One region of the Anaerobacillus sp. 63XJN7_5_ISO-PGPR-S23-430 genome, then DNA from elsewhere that is predicted to be linked to it. Evidence: riboswitches for the same ligand, from Rfam matches in the RefSeq annotation. Region 1 holds a riboswitch; each other region holds the start of a gene.

Region 1 (2,199 bases):
ATCAACATATCCATTTTGAGAACCATGAAACGATTCATACGGAGAATTCCTATAAATATAGTCTAGAGGAATTTAAACTGTTAGCAGAGAATTCAGGTTTCACATCAATGAAAACATGGACTGATCAAGAACAGCTTTTCAGTTTGCACTATCTTAGTGTGAAATAACGTAATCTTTCTTACAGACATTCAATGATTATTTCGATATAATTGTTAATGAAGATATAGGTGAAGGAGAGATAATCATGAAGAAGATTGAAACAGCTGATTCTTATCAGTCATTCATTAACAATAATGACGTATCCATTCTAAAATATGAAGCTAACTGGTGCCCGGATTGCAAGCGCCTTGACTTTTTTATTGATGATATAATGAATGCTCATCATGAAAAACAATGGGCTCAAATCGATATTGAACAATTCCCTGAAATTACAGAGGAAAATGATGTTATGGGTATCCCGAGCCTTCTTGTCTATAAAGACGGCAAAAAGATTGGTCACTTGCATAGTGCGAATACCAAAAATCCAGATCAGGTGAAAGAATATTTAAGTCAATTCTAAACAAAAGAGAAGGTTGCGAAGGCAACCTTCTTTTATTTTGTTAGAACATATTCAATGGAGCCGTCGATTAATGAATGAACAAATGCAACTGTATATCCAATGCTAAGGTAAGTAGAAAGTGTCTCACTACAATGGGGATGTAATGGTTCTGTTGGGGCATGAAGACTTTTATACATGGTTTTTACGGTACTAGAGGTGGGTTCACAACGAAGTAGTACAACATGTTTGCCGCTCCAGGCGGTACTAATATGATTTCTCTGCATATCACTCTTCCTTTGTGAAAAATATATTCAGGGAATACAGTTAGGATATGAGTGAAATCCTAGGATGTTAGAAATAGAAATGAAAATTTAAAAATATTTTGAATTTTCATCAGATAACTGGTATATTAGTAGCATATAACGTCAAACTTCTCGATAATCGCATTTATTCACTAAAAAGTTGTGTGTTTTGTAAGTTTAAGGTCGGAATGTGTCATTTCTGAATTCTCCAGACAAGGGCAAACCATCCTAAAGGGTGGGACGCAAAGACACAGGTCTAATGTTGGTTCTCCAACGATGACGGCTGGTCCTCCTGGAAAACCCAAGAAGGAGGAGAAAAGAATGACCATGGCGAAACCTAAGCCTAAGAAGGTACTTGATCAAGAATGGGTTATTCTCATGAGGGCTGCCAGGGAACTTGGATTGAAGAAAGAAGAGGTACAGGCATTCTTAAGACAAGACAAAAACCGACATCTATGAATATACATAAATGAATGACGACCTTTAAGGTCGTTTTTTTGTGATAAGCTTTGATGAAAGCAAATACGGTGTGAAATGAATAATCCTTGACTTTAGGGCAATATTTTTTGTATCATATGTCATATCAATTGCATACATAAACCATACTAACTATGAAGGATAAATAGTAGTCAGAATAACCTTGACTTTAGCGATTCGGGGACGGTGGAAGCCCGAACGAGGTCTGATGAAACGGCAGTCTGGAGTTACGTTTCTCAAAGTGGATGCCTTATTTGCATCAACTAGGGTGGAACCGCGGGTGCATAAGCTCTCGTCCCTGGACATTTTTTGTCCATGGATTGGGAGCTTTTTATATTGATTGAGAAAAAAGGAGAGAATGACATGACAATTTCAATGGATCAGATCGTTTCAGTATCAAAGCACAGAGGATTTATTTTCCCTGGTTCTGATATTTACGGTGGACTAGCAAATACGTGGGATTATGGACCACTTGGTGTAGAACTTAAGAAAAATATTAAAGATGCATGGTGGAAGAAGTTTGTTCAAGAATCACCTTATAACAGTGGTCTAGATGCCGCCATTCTAATGAATCCAAAAACGTGGGAAGCTTCAGGTCATTTAGGTAATTTCAATGATCCTTTAATTGATTGCAAAAGCTGTAAAACACGTCATCGTGCAGATAAATTAATTGAGGACGCTCTTTCTACTGATGAAGAGGACATGATTGCAGACGGCCTTTCATTTGAAGAAATGGAGCGTTTGATGAAAGAAAATCATATTACTTGCCCTGAGTGTGGCAGTGAAGATTTCACAGAAATTCGTCAATTTGATCTTATGTTTAAAACCCATCAAGGTGTAACTAAATCGAGCACGAGTGAAATTTACCTTCGCCCAGAAACG
Region 2 (2,199 bases), 1.6 Mb from region 1:
CTTCTGAAAGAAGTGAATCGAAGTCAATCTTTTACAATATTAGGGGATTTGGCACAGGGCATTCATTCATATAAGGGCATTCATAGCTGGGAAGAATTTAGAGTGCTTTTCAACGGTAAAGACCTTTATATGGAACTTGAACAAAGTTATCGATCGACTTTAGAAATTATTGAATTTGCGAATGAAGTGATAGCTCATGCGGATATACCGGTTCAACCGGCTGTGCCTGTTTTTCGAAGTGGAAAGAAAGTCGAAATAAGCAAAATAGATAAGAAGAGGCATGTTAGTAGCTTGTTAAAATCAGCTAAAGAAATGAAAGAGAGAGGTATGAATACAGTAGCGATTGTTGGTAGGAGCGAAGAGGAATGTCATGATTTGTATGACAATCTTAGTAGGTATGATGAGAAGTTGCATCTCATTACTGCGGATGATCGATCTTATGAAGGGGGACTATCAATTGTGCCAATCTATCTTACTAAAGGATTAGAATTCGATGGAGTTATATTGGCAAATGCTAACGAAGATAATTATAGTCCACATGCAACAGATGCGAAATTACTATATGTAGGATGTACAAGAGCATTGCATGAATTAAAACTCTTTTATATTGATACTCCTTCACAATTGCTACCAGTTTAATCAAACGTTTGTTTAAAGGTTACCTTTGTTATTTCATACCATGAAATGAGCGATTGTTAGTACATTCAAGTATTAGCACCATTGAGCATTTACTTCACACAATCTACAAAAAAAGCTAAACTCTTTATTATTTATTGCCGATAATAAAAGTAGTTGGAATATAAAACTGAAAAAGGCAAACCTGTTGAAAAGCAGGGACGCAAAGTTATGGGCCTGCCCGCATGAATGCGAATGGTTGCCAAACCGCCAGGCTCCTTTTTGAGCTCTGGGTTGAAAAAAAGGAGAGCGTACATGTGAAGAATGTATCGGTTGCTGTTGGAATTCTCTTTTTTATACTGGGCTTTTTTGTGCAGATAATGGTTTTGCCTGAGGGGAAAGCTGAGGCGATAGAAATGGACACTTCTCTTGCTACATGGATTTGGAACACAAGGGACATTGAAACGAAATCAAATGAGTTCCTTCAGTTTATGGAGGAGAAACAAGTAACCGATGCTTACTTGCAAATAAATCGTTCAGTAATGGCATCTTCTTATGAATCATTTATTGGAAATGCGACATCCAAAGGTATTCGTGTACATGCTCTAGATGGGGCACCAAATTGGGCTACAAGAAATGGTGCTACATATCAGGCGAACTTATTTAACTGGTTGGATTCCTATCAAGCTAATGCGACAGAGAATCAAAAGTTTAGTGGTGTTCATCTTGATATAGAACCTTATCTTCATTCTGGCTGGACGAATAGTTATCAAAAAACGATTGCTTTCTATCAAGACCGTTTATCAGATGGAAAAACTCGTGCGATGAGTCTTGGATTATCGTTTGGTGTCGACACTCCTTTTTGGTTTGACGAACAATCTTACAACAATCGGTATGGATCGGGCAATTTAGCTGAGTGGATTATTCAAACGGCGGATGTGACTACATTAATGGCTTACCGTGATCGTGCTGATGGTGCAAATGGAATTGTTGCTCTTATTAGCAATGAGATAGCTTTAGCTGAAAAATATGGCAAGAAAATCTCCGTTGGTGTAGAGACAGGGCAAACGTCAGAAGCTTCCTACATTTCATTCTTTGAAGAGGGAGAAGCAGTCATGATAAAGGAACTTCTCAAAGTAAAGACTGCATATGAGCATTCCTCTTCAGTACAAGGTTTTTCCATACATTACCTTGATAGTTGGATGGCGTTAAAACAATAATAAAGATGAACCCCCGGACTGAAAATCAGCCGGGGGTTATTTTTATGAATTCAGCTTACGATAAAATCGATTTGACGCGACCAACCTGTCCATCTTCTAGACGTACTTTGATACCATGCGGATGGGTGGGGGATTTAGTCAGGATATCTTTTACAACACCTCTTGTCGTTTTCCCTGAACGCTGATCTTGTTTCAAGACGATATCTACAGTTTTCCCTGGTTCTATATTACTTCTGTTCTGTCCGTTCATCAGTAACCTCTTTCTCTGTCGTTTCGTTATGCTGCTCCTCAGGCAACGGATCGACAGTATGTTTGACACTGTATCCTTTTGATACAGCCATTCCAAAAGCAGCGGCAATGAAAA
Region 3 (2,199 bases), 1.9 Mb from region 1:
TTCTAATCAATTCCTCAAAAAAATAAGGAGGAATGATGGTGATCAAATTAGGGGAAGGGACTTTTGTCTCTTATATTTTAGGGAAGAGGATTAAAATCATTGCGGTTGATAAACAGATCGCCAAACTCTACATCAATGACGAATATAAAGGGAAGTGCGATTTATCTTTTATTCTAGAGAAAATCCACGGACTTGAAAATAAAGAACAAGACATCAAAGGAATAATCCGAGATGAACAGAAAATGTACGATGAACTTAGGGAGATTATACAAAACCAAAATATATCGTCTCATTATGAATAAAGGGAAAACGTAGGAGCAGTTTTTTGTTATTTATTTAGCATGGATTAACGCTCTTGATGGATTTATCACATATTGTGGAGTTCAAAATGGATGGATCGGAGAAGTGAATCCATTAATGCGAATGCTATTTCAAATGGATCCACTTGTTATCCTAATGTATAAATAGGTTTGTCTCTTTTTTTGATCGCCTTACTTTTAAAATTTCATCACTTTAAATCCGGTTTAATACGGATTTTATTAATCGTGGCTTCAACATTATATTCTTTCATATTGTGTATCCACGGCTATTAGGTATATATCCTGTTAACTAAATAGATAAGAGCCTACTGGAAGATGTCGGCTCTTAAAAAAACAATTTATTGATCAGATCCCTGTTTGGCACGCCACTTATTAAACTCCAGAAACTCCCTGAACTGGTCCTTACTTATACCAGACTCCATTGCTTCTTTAACGATCTTTTTCCATTCCGAGTCTAACTCACTCTGATGAATAGGATCATCTCCCTGAAGTAGTACCTCTACCGAAACATCAAGAACATTAGATATTTTATCTAGGAATTGGATAGAGGGATTTGATTGTATATTTCGTTCAATTGAACTCAGATATGACTTGGCCACATTCGCACGTTCCGCTAATTCTGAAAGAGATAACCCTTTGCGTAAACGATACTTCTTTACTTCTTCACCTATCACGTGTATCCCTCCGATGCTTCGACAAAATTCTTTGATTGTATGTAATTATACCAGTATGTTATTGTTCCGTAAATAGAACGAAAGCGGCGTCCGTTCCGCCGCTTTCGTTCAGGTTACATTCCCTCATTTTTGAGAAACGCTTTGATTTCAGAAATTTTGATGCCCAATTCCTTCGCTTCTTTCATTAATTTAATCCATTCCTCGTCCAGATTTTCTTCCGTATGTACGCCCATGTAACTCCTCCTTAAACTCTTTCCAGGTAGTTCAGCCATCATAGAAGCCTTCTATCAACAAGCTTCCTTAGATCTGTTTACTTTGCGCCCACTTTTTTTCAAAAATGGTTGCCCTTTTCTGGAGGATACTTTGTACGATCCATCATATATTTATGAAAATCCTACTATTATAATAGGCCATTAAACCTACGAAATGTGTTGTAATTTGTAAAAAATATCAAAAATATATGACTTTTTTTGTAAATAAATAGCTTTTTTTAAATTTGGTGTTAGGAAAATACATACATCCACTTGAGATGGTCAAAATAGGACTATTACAACGATGGAGGTTTTTCTATGAAAAAGTGGATGTTGTTACTGATGACGATGTTTCTTTCCCTGAGTATTGCGGCTTGTTCGAATGCAAATGAAGAAGAAGGACCGGTAGAAGATCCCGAAATGCAAGAAGATACACCAGAAGATGAAGAGAATGTTAACGAAGACGATGGAACGATTGATCAGGAAGACGATGATACAATGAATAAGGATGGTTCAGAAGAAGGCGATAAAGATGAAGATGGTAACATGGATGAAGGGGACATGGACGACACTGAAAAGCAACCGAATGATGAAACTGAAAACCAGCAATAGGGACCTTAACGGGTCTCTTTTTTTAATTCTCTTATAATGATGTTTCAAATTATATATAATGGTATTATATATAATTTGAAACATCATTTATAAACATTTTTTACTCGTTACAATGTAAAAGCTTTTAATACTATTTGAAAAGGGTTGGGAAAAATGGAAGAACGAAAACCAAGTAAACAATCGTTAGTCTCCTTAAAGGATAAAGTTAAAAAAAATTTAAGAGATGATATTATTTTAAACAATCTAAAGCCTGGAGATCGAATAGTGGAAACAGAAGTAGCAAAGAAGTTTGGAATAAGCCAGGTTCCTGTTCGAGAGGCCTTAAGAGGATTAGAAGAAGAA
Region 4 (2,199 bases), 960 kb from region 1:
CCTTTTCTAAAGTGACTGCTAACGCGATGATGGACTTTGTACGTTTGGAACCAGTTCACATGCTGAATCGTTAAGCCTGTTCTCTGCTCGATCAGCGACTGGAAATCCTTGAACGCAACTGAGCTTTGATCGGTTAAATTGTGAGGAACTATTCCAATAATCCGCTCCATTCCCGTGCTTCTAACTGGCATGAACAGGTAAAAGGTGTCAGAATCTAAATACACATTTAAACTACTTTCAGATAACTGGCCAGTGTTCGCTTTAACATCCGCCACAAAAAAACGTTCCTCATACGTTCCACCTGGAAAATCAAAAGCAAGTTCTCTTCGAACGGTACTGTGTGCCCCATCACACCCGCATATATATGAAAACTCACTCCGCTCTTCCTTATTATCTTTTTTAATAACAGCTTGAACATGGTCCCCTTCATCCATAAATGAAACCAACTCTGTCTTCCATTCTACCTCAACGCCTTCGTCGGCTAATTTGTTAATTAGCAGCTGCTCGTGGTCATCTTGCGGATAGCTTAGGGCAAATGGGAAAGGACTTAATCCTTTTCCAAGATCGTGAAAATTGATGTTGGCTTTTGCTTTCATTCCTTCTCGAAATTGGATAGACTTCACTTTAATCCCCCGGTGGATGACTTCTTCTGCGAAGCCCATTTGGTTATAAAATTCTAGGGTTCTAGCGTGTACAATTAGCGCACGCGATGCTTCTCCGGGTCCCTCATTTTTCTCGATGATCCGAAATGAAACTCCATATTTCGCTAGGTGGAGTGCTAATACAAGACCCGTAGGACCTGCGCCAACAATTAGTACGTCAGAATTCATTTCCCAATCTCCTTTCATTGGCGTTCCAAATAAAAAAACTGAAAAATCAAAGAAAACAGTTAACAAATTCACCTTTTTATGGTATTTATTATATAAGTATATCCTTATGTCAAGATACCTCAGTAAGAGAACCACAAAAAAAGAGAATGCGATGAACTATCATTCTAGCCTGGGCACTTGAGTGATAGGGAGCAAGTAGTGCAACCGGCTCCTTAAAAAGGAGAATGAACATGGAAAAGTGTACATTGTACGGGCACGCTAATTTATTTTCATCACACACACTGCGAATGATGGAACTCCTAAGACGTCACGACCCTCATAGCTTTCTCCATTCAGTACAAACTACGAGCTACTTTATTGATTTCTGTTTGCATTACAATTTCCGATCACTGTTGAAACGGCGCTTTCTTGAGTCTGTTTTGCTACATGACATCGGTAAACTACTTGTCCCAACAGAAATTCTTCAAAAAAAGAGCCCACTAACCCTTTATGAGAAAGAGTATGTCGAGCGGCATCCAGAGTTTGGAATAGAGCTACTTAATGATTTTCCAGAGATTGATATTGAGCCGTCTCTTATACTAAATCATCATGAGAATAGCGATGGTACTGGCTATCCTTATCAATTACAATATGAGCAAATTCCTCGATTTGTTTCGATTCTTCGAGTCATCGATAGCTTCATTGCGATGACGTCTGATCGAGCTTATCGTCCAAAACGTTCTGACCAATCAGCCATTCATGAAATTAACGTTCATCGGAATAACTTCTATGAGCCATCCACTACCTCCTTGTTTATCTCTTATTTGGAAAAACGGCTAAAAGGGAAAAAGGTTCTGCTTCATTATTTTGATTATACCAAACGTCAAAATTAAGCAGCGCTATTCAATAACCGTTTAAACAAAACCAAATACAATAGGGAGGGCGAATAGATTGCGACTCTTATCAACTAAGGATTTACTAATTGCATTTTGTGATGCGTATACTCTTCAATTAGATGAAGCTTTTATTGAAATGTTAACGAGCGAAATCATCCGAAGAGGCATCAATCCTCCCCAAACACGTACGGAGTGTTACGAACAAATCGCCAATTTCACTTGATGAGACAGCCTCTCATGACGCTATATAAAAAAAGCTTATCTGGTCACAACTGGCCAATAAGCTTTTTTTGATGAATTCTAATTGATTTCATCTCCCTTCACAAATAAATTTACTGTTAATACGCTTACATATGTTTGCATTTTTTAGGAAGTGGTAGATTTAAAGTGAGATAAAAAAGTTAATTATTATTGAAAGGAATGATCTTTGTTGAAGGAATCAATCCCAGAACTAACGTTGAATGATGGACTTACACTACCCGCTATCGGTTTCG

What was found. Region 1 has a riboswitch for cyclic di-GMP ahead of AC0VYJ_RS11205 (anti-repressor SinI family protein). Riboswitches for the same ligand answer to the same signal wherever they lie in the genome.
Region 2: linked by a shared signal. The riboswitch ahead of AC0VYJ_RS02395 (amidase) and the one ahead of AC0VYJ_RS11205 (anti-repressor SinI family protein) in region 1 are both predicted to bind cyclic di-GMP.
Region 3: linked by a shared signal. The riboswitch ahead of AC0VYJ_RS20540 (anti-repressor SinI family protein) and the one ahead of AC0VYJ_RS11205 (anti-repressor SinI family protein) in region 1 are both predicted to bind cyclic di-GMP.
Region 4: linked by a shared signal. The riboswitch ahead of AC0VYJ_RS06130 (HD-GYP domain-containing protein) and the one ahead of AC0VYJ_RS11205 (anti-repressor SinI family protein) in region 1 are both predicted to bind cyclic di-GMP.

The regions. Positions count from the first base shown of each region.
Region 1 covers NZ_CM149686.1:2,083,846-2,086,044, forward strand. The annotation lists gene egtD (L-histidine N(alpha)-methyltransferase) at 1-167, shown strand, start outside; gene AC0VYJ_RS11195 (thioredoxin family protein) at 245-559, shown strand; gene AC0VYJ_RS11200 (hypothetical protein) at 592-822, opposite strand; cyclic di-GMP riboswitch class I at 1,048-1,136, shown strand; gene AC0VYJ_RS11205 (anti-repressor SinI family protein) at 1,162-1,299, shown strand; gene AC0VYJ_RS11210 (glycine--tRNA ligase) at 1,681-2,199, shown strand, end outside.
Region 2 covers NZ_CM149686.1:451,009-453,207, forward strand. The annotation lists gene AC0VYJ_RS02390 (HelD family protein) at 1-639, shown strand, start outside; cyclic di-GMP riboswitch class I at 804-890, shown strand; gene AC0VYJ_RS02395 (amidase) at 933-1,835, shown strand; gene AC0VYJ_RS02400 (YwbE family protein) at 1,891-2,085, opposite strand; gene ytzI (YtzI protein) at 2,063-2,199, opposite strand, start outside.
Region 3 covers NZ_CM149686.1:3,999,479-4,001,677, reverse strand. The annotation lists gene AC0VYJ_RS20560 (anti-repressor SinI family protein) at 1-26, shown strand, start outside; gene AC0VYJ_RS20555 (hypothetical protein) at 39-302, shown strand; gene AC0VYJ_RS20550 (DUF5658 family protein) at 331-468, shown strand; gene AC0VYJ_RS20545 (helix-turn-helix domain-containing protein) at 659-994, opposite strand; gene AC0VYJ_RS20540 (anti-repressor SinI family protein) at 1,108-1,227, opposite strand; cyclic di-GMP riboswitch class I at 1,250-1,350, opposite strand; gene AC0VYJ_RS20535 (hypothetical protein) at 1,564-1,857, shown strand; gene AC0VYJ_RS20530 (GntR family transcriptional regulator) at 2,011-2,199, shown strand, end outside.
Region 4 covers NZ_CM149686.1:1,125,176-1,127,374, reverse strand. The annotation lists gene AC0VYJ_RS06135 (FAD-dependent oxidoreductase) at 1-830, opposite strand, end outside; cyclic di-GMP riboswitch class II at 966-1,049, shown strand; gene AC0VYJ_RS06130 (HD-GYP domain-containing protein) at 1,061-1,702, shown strand; gene sda (sporulation histidine kinase inhibitor Sda) at 1,761-1,928, shown strand; gene AC0VYJ_RS06120 (aldo/keto reductase) at 2,136-2,199, shown strand, end outside.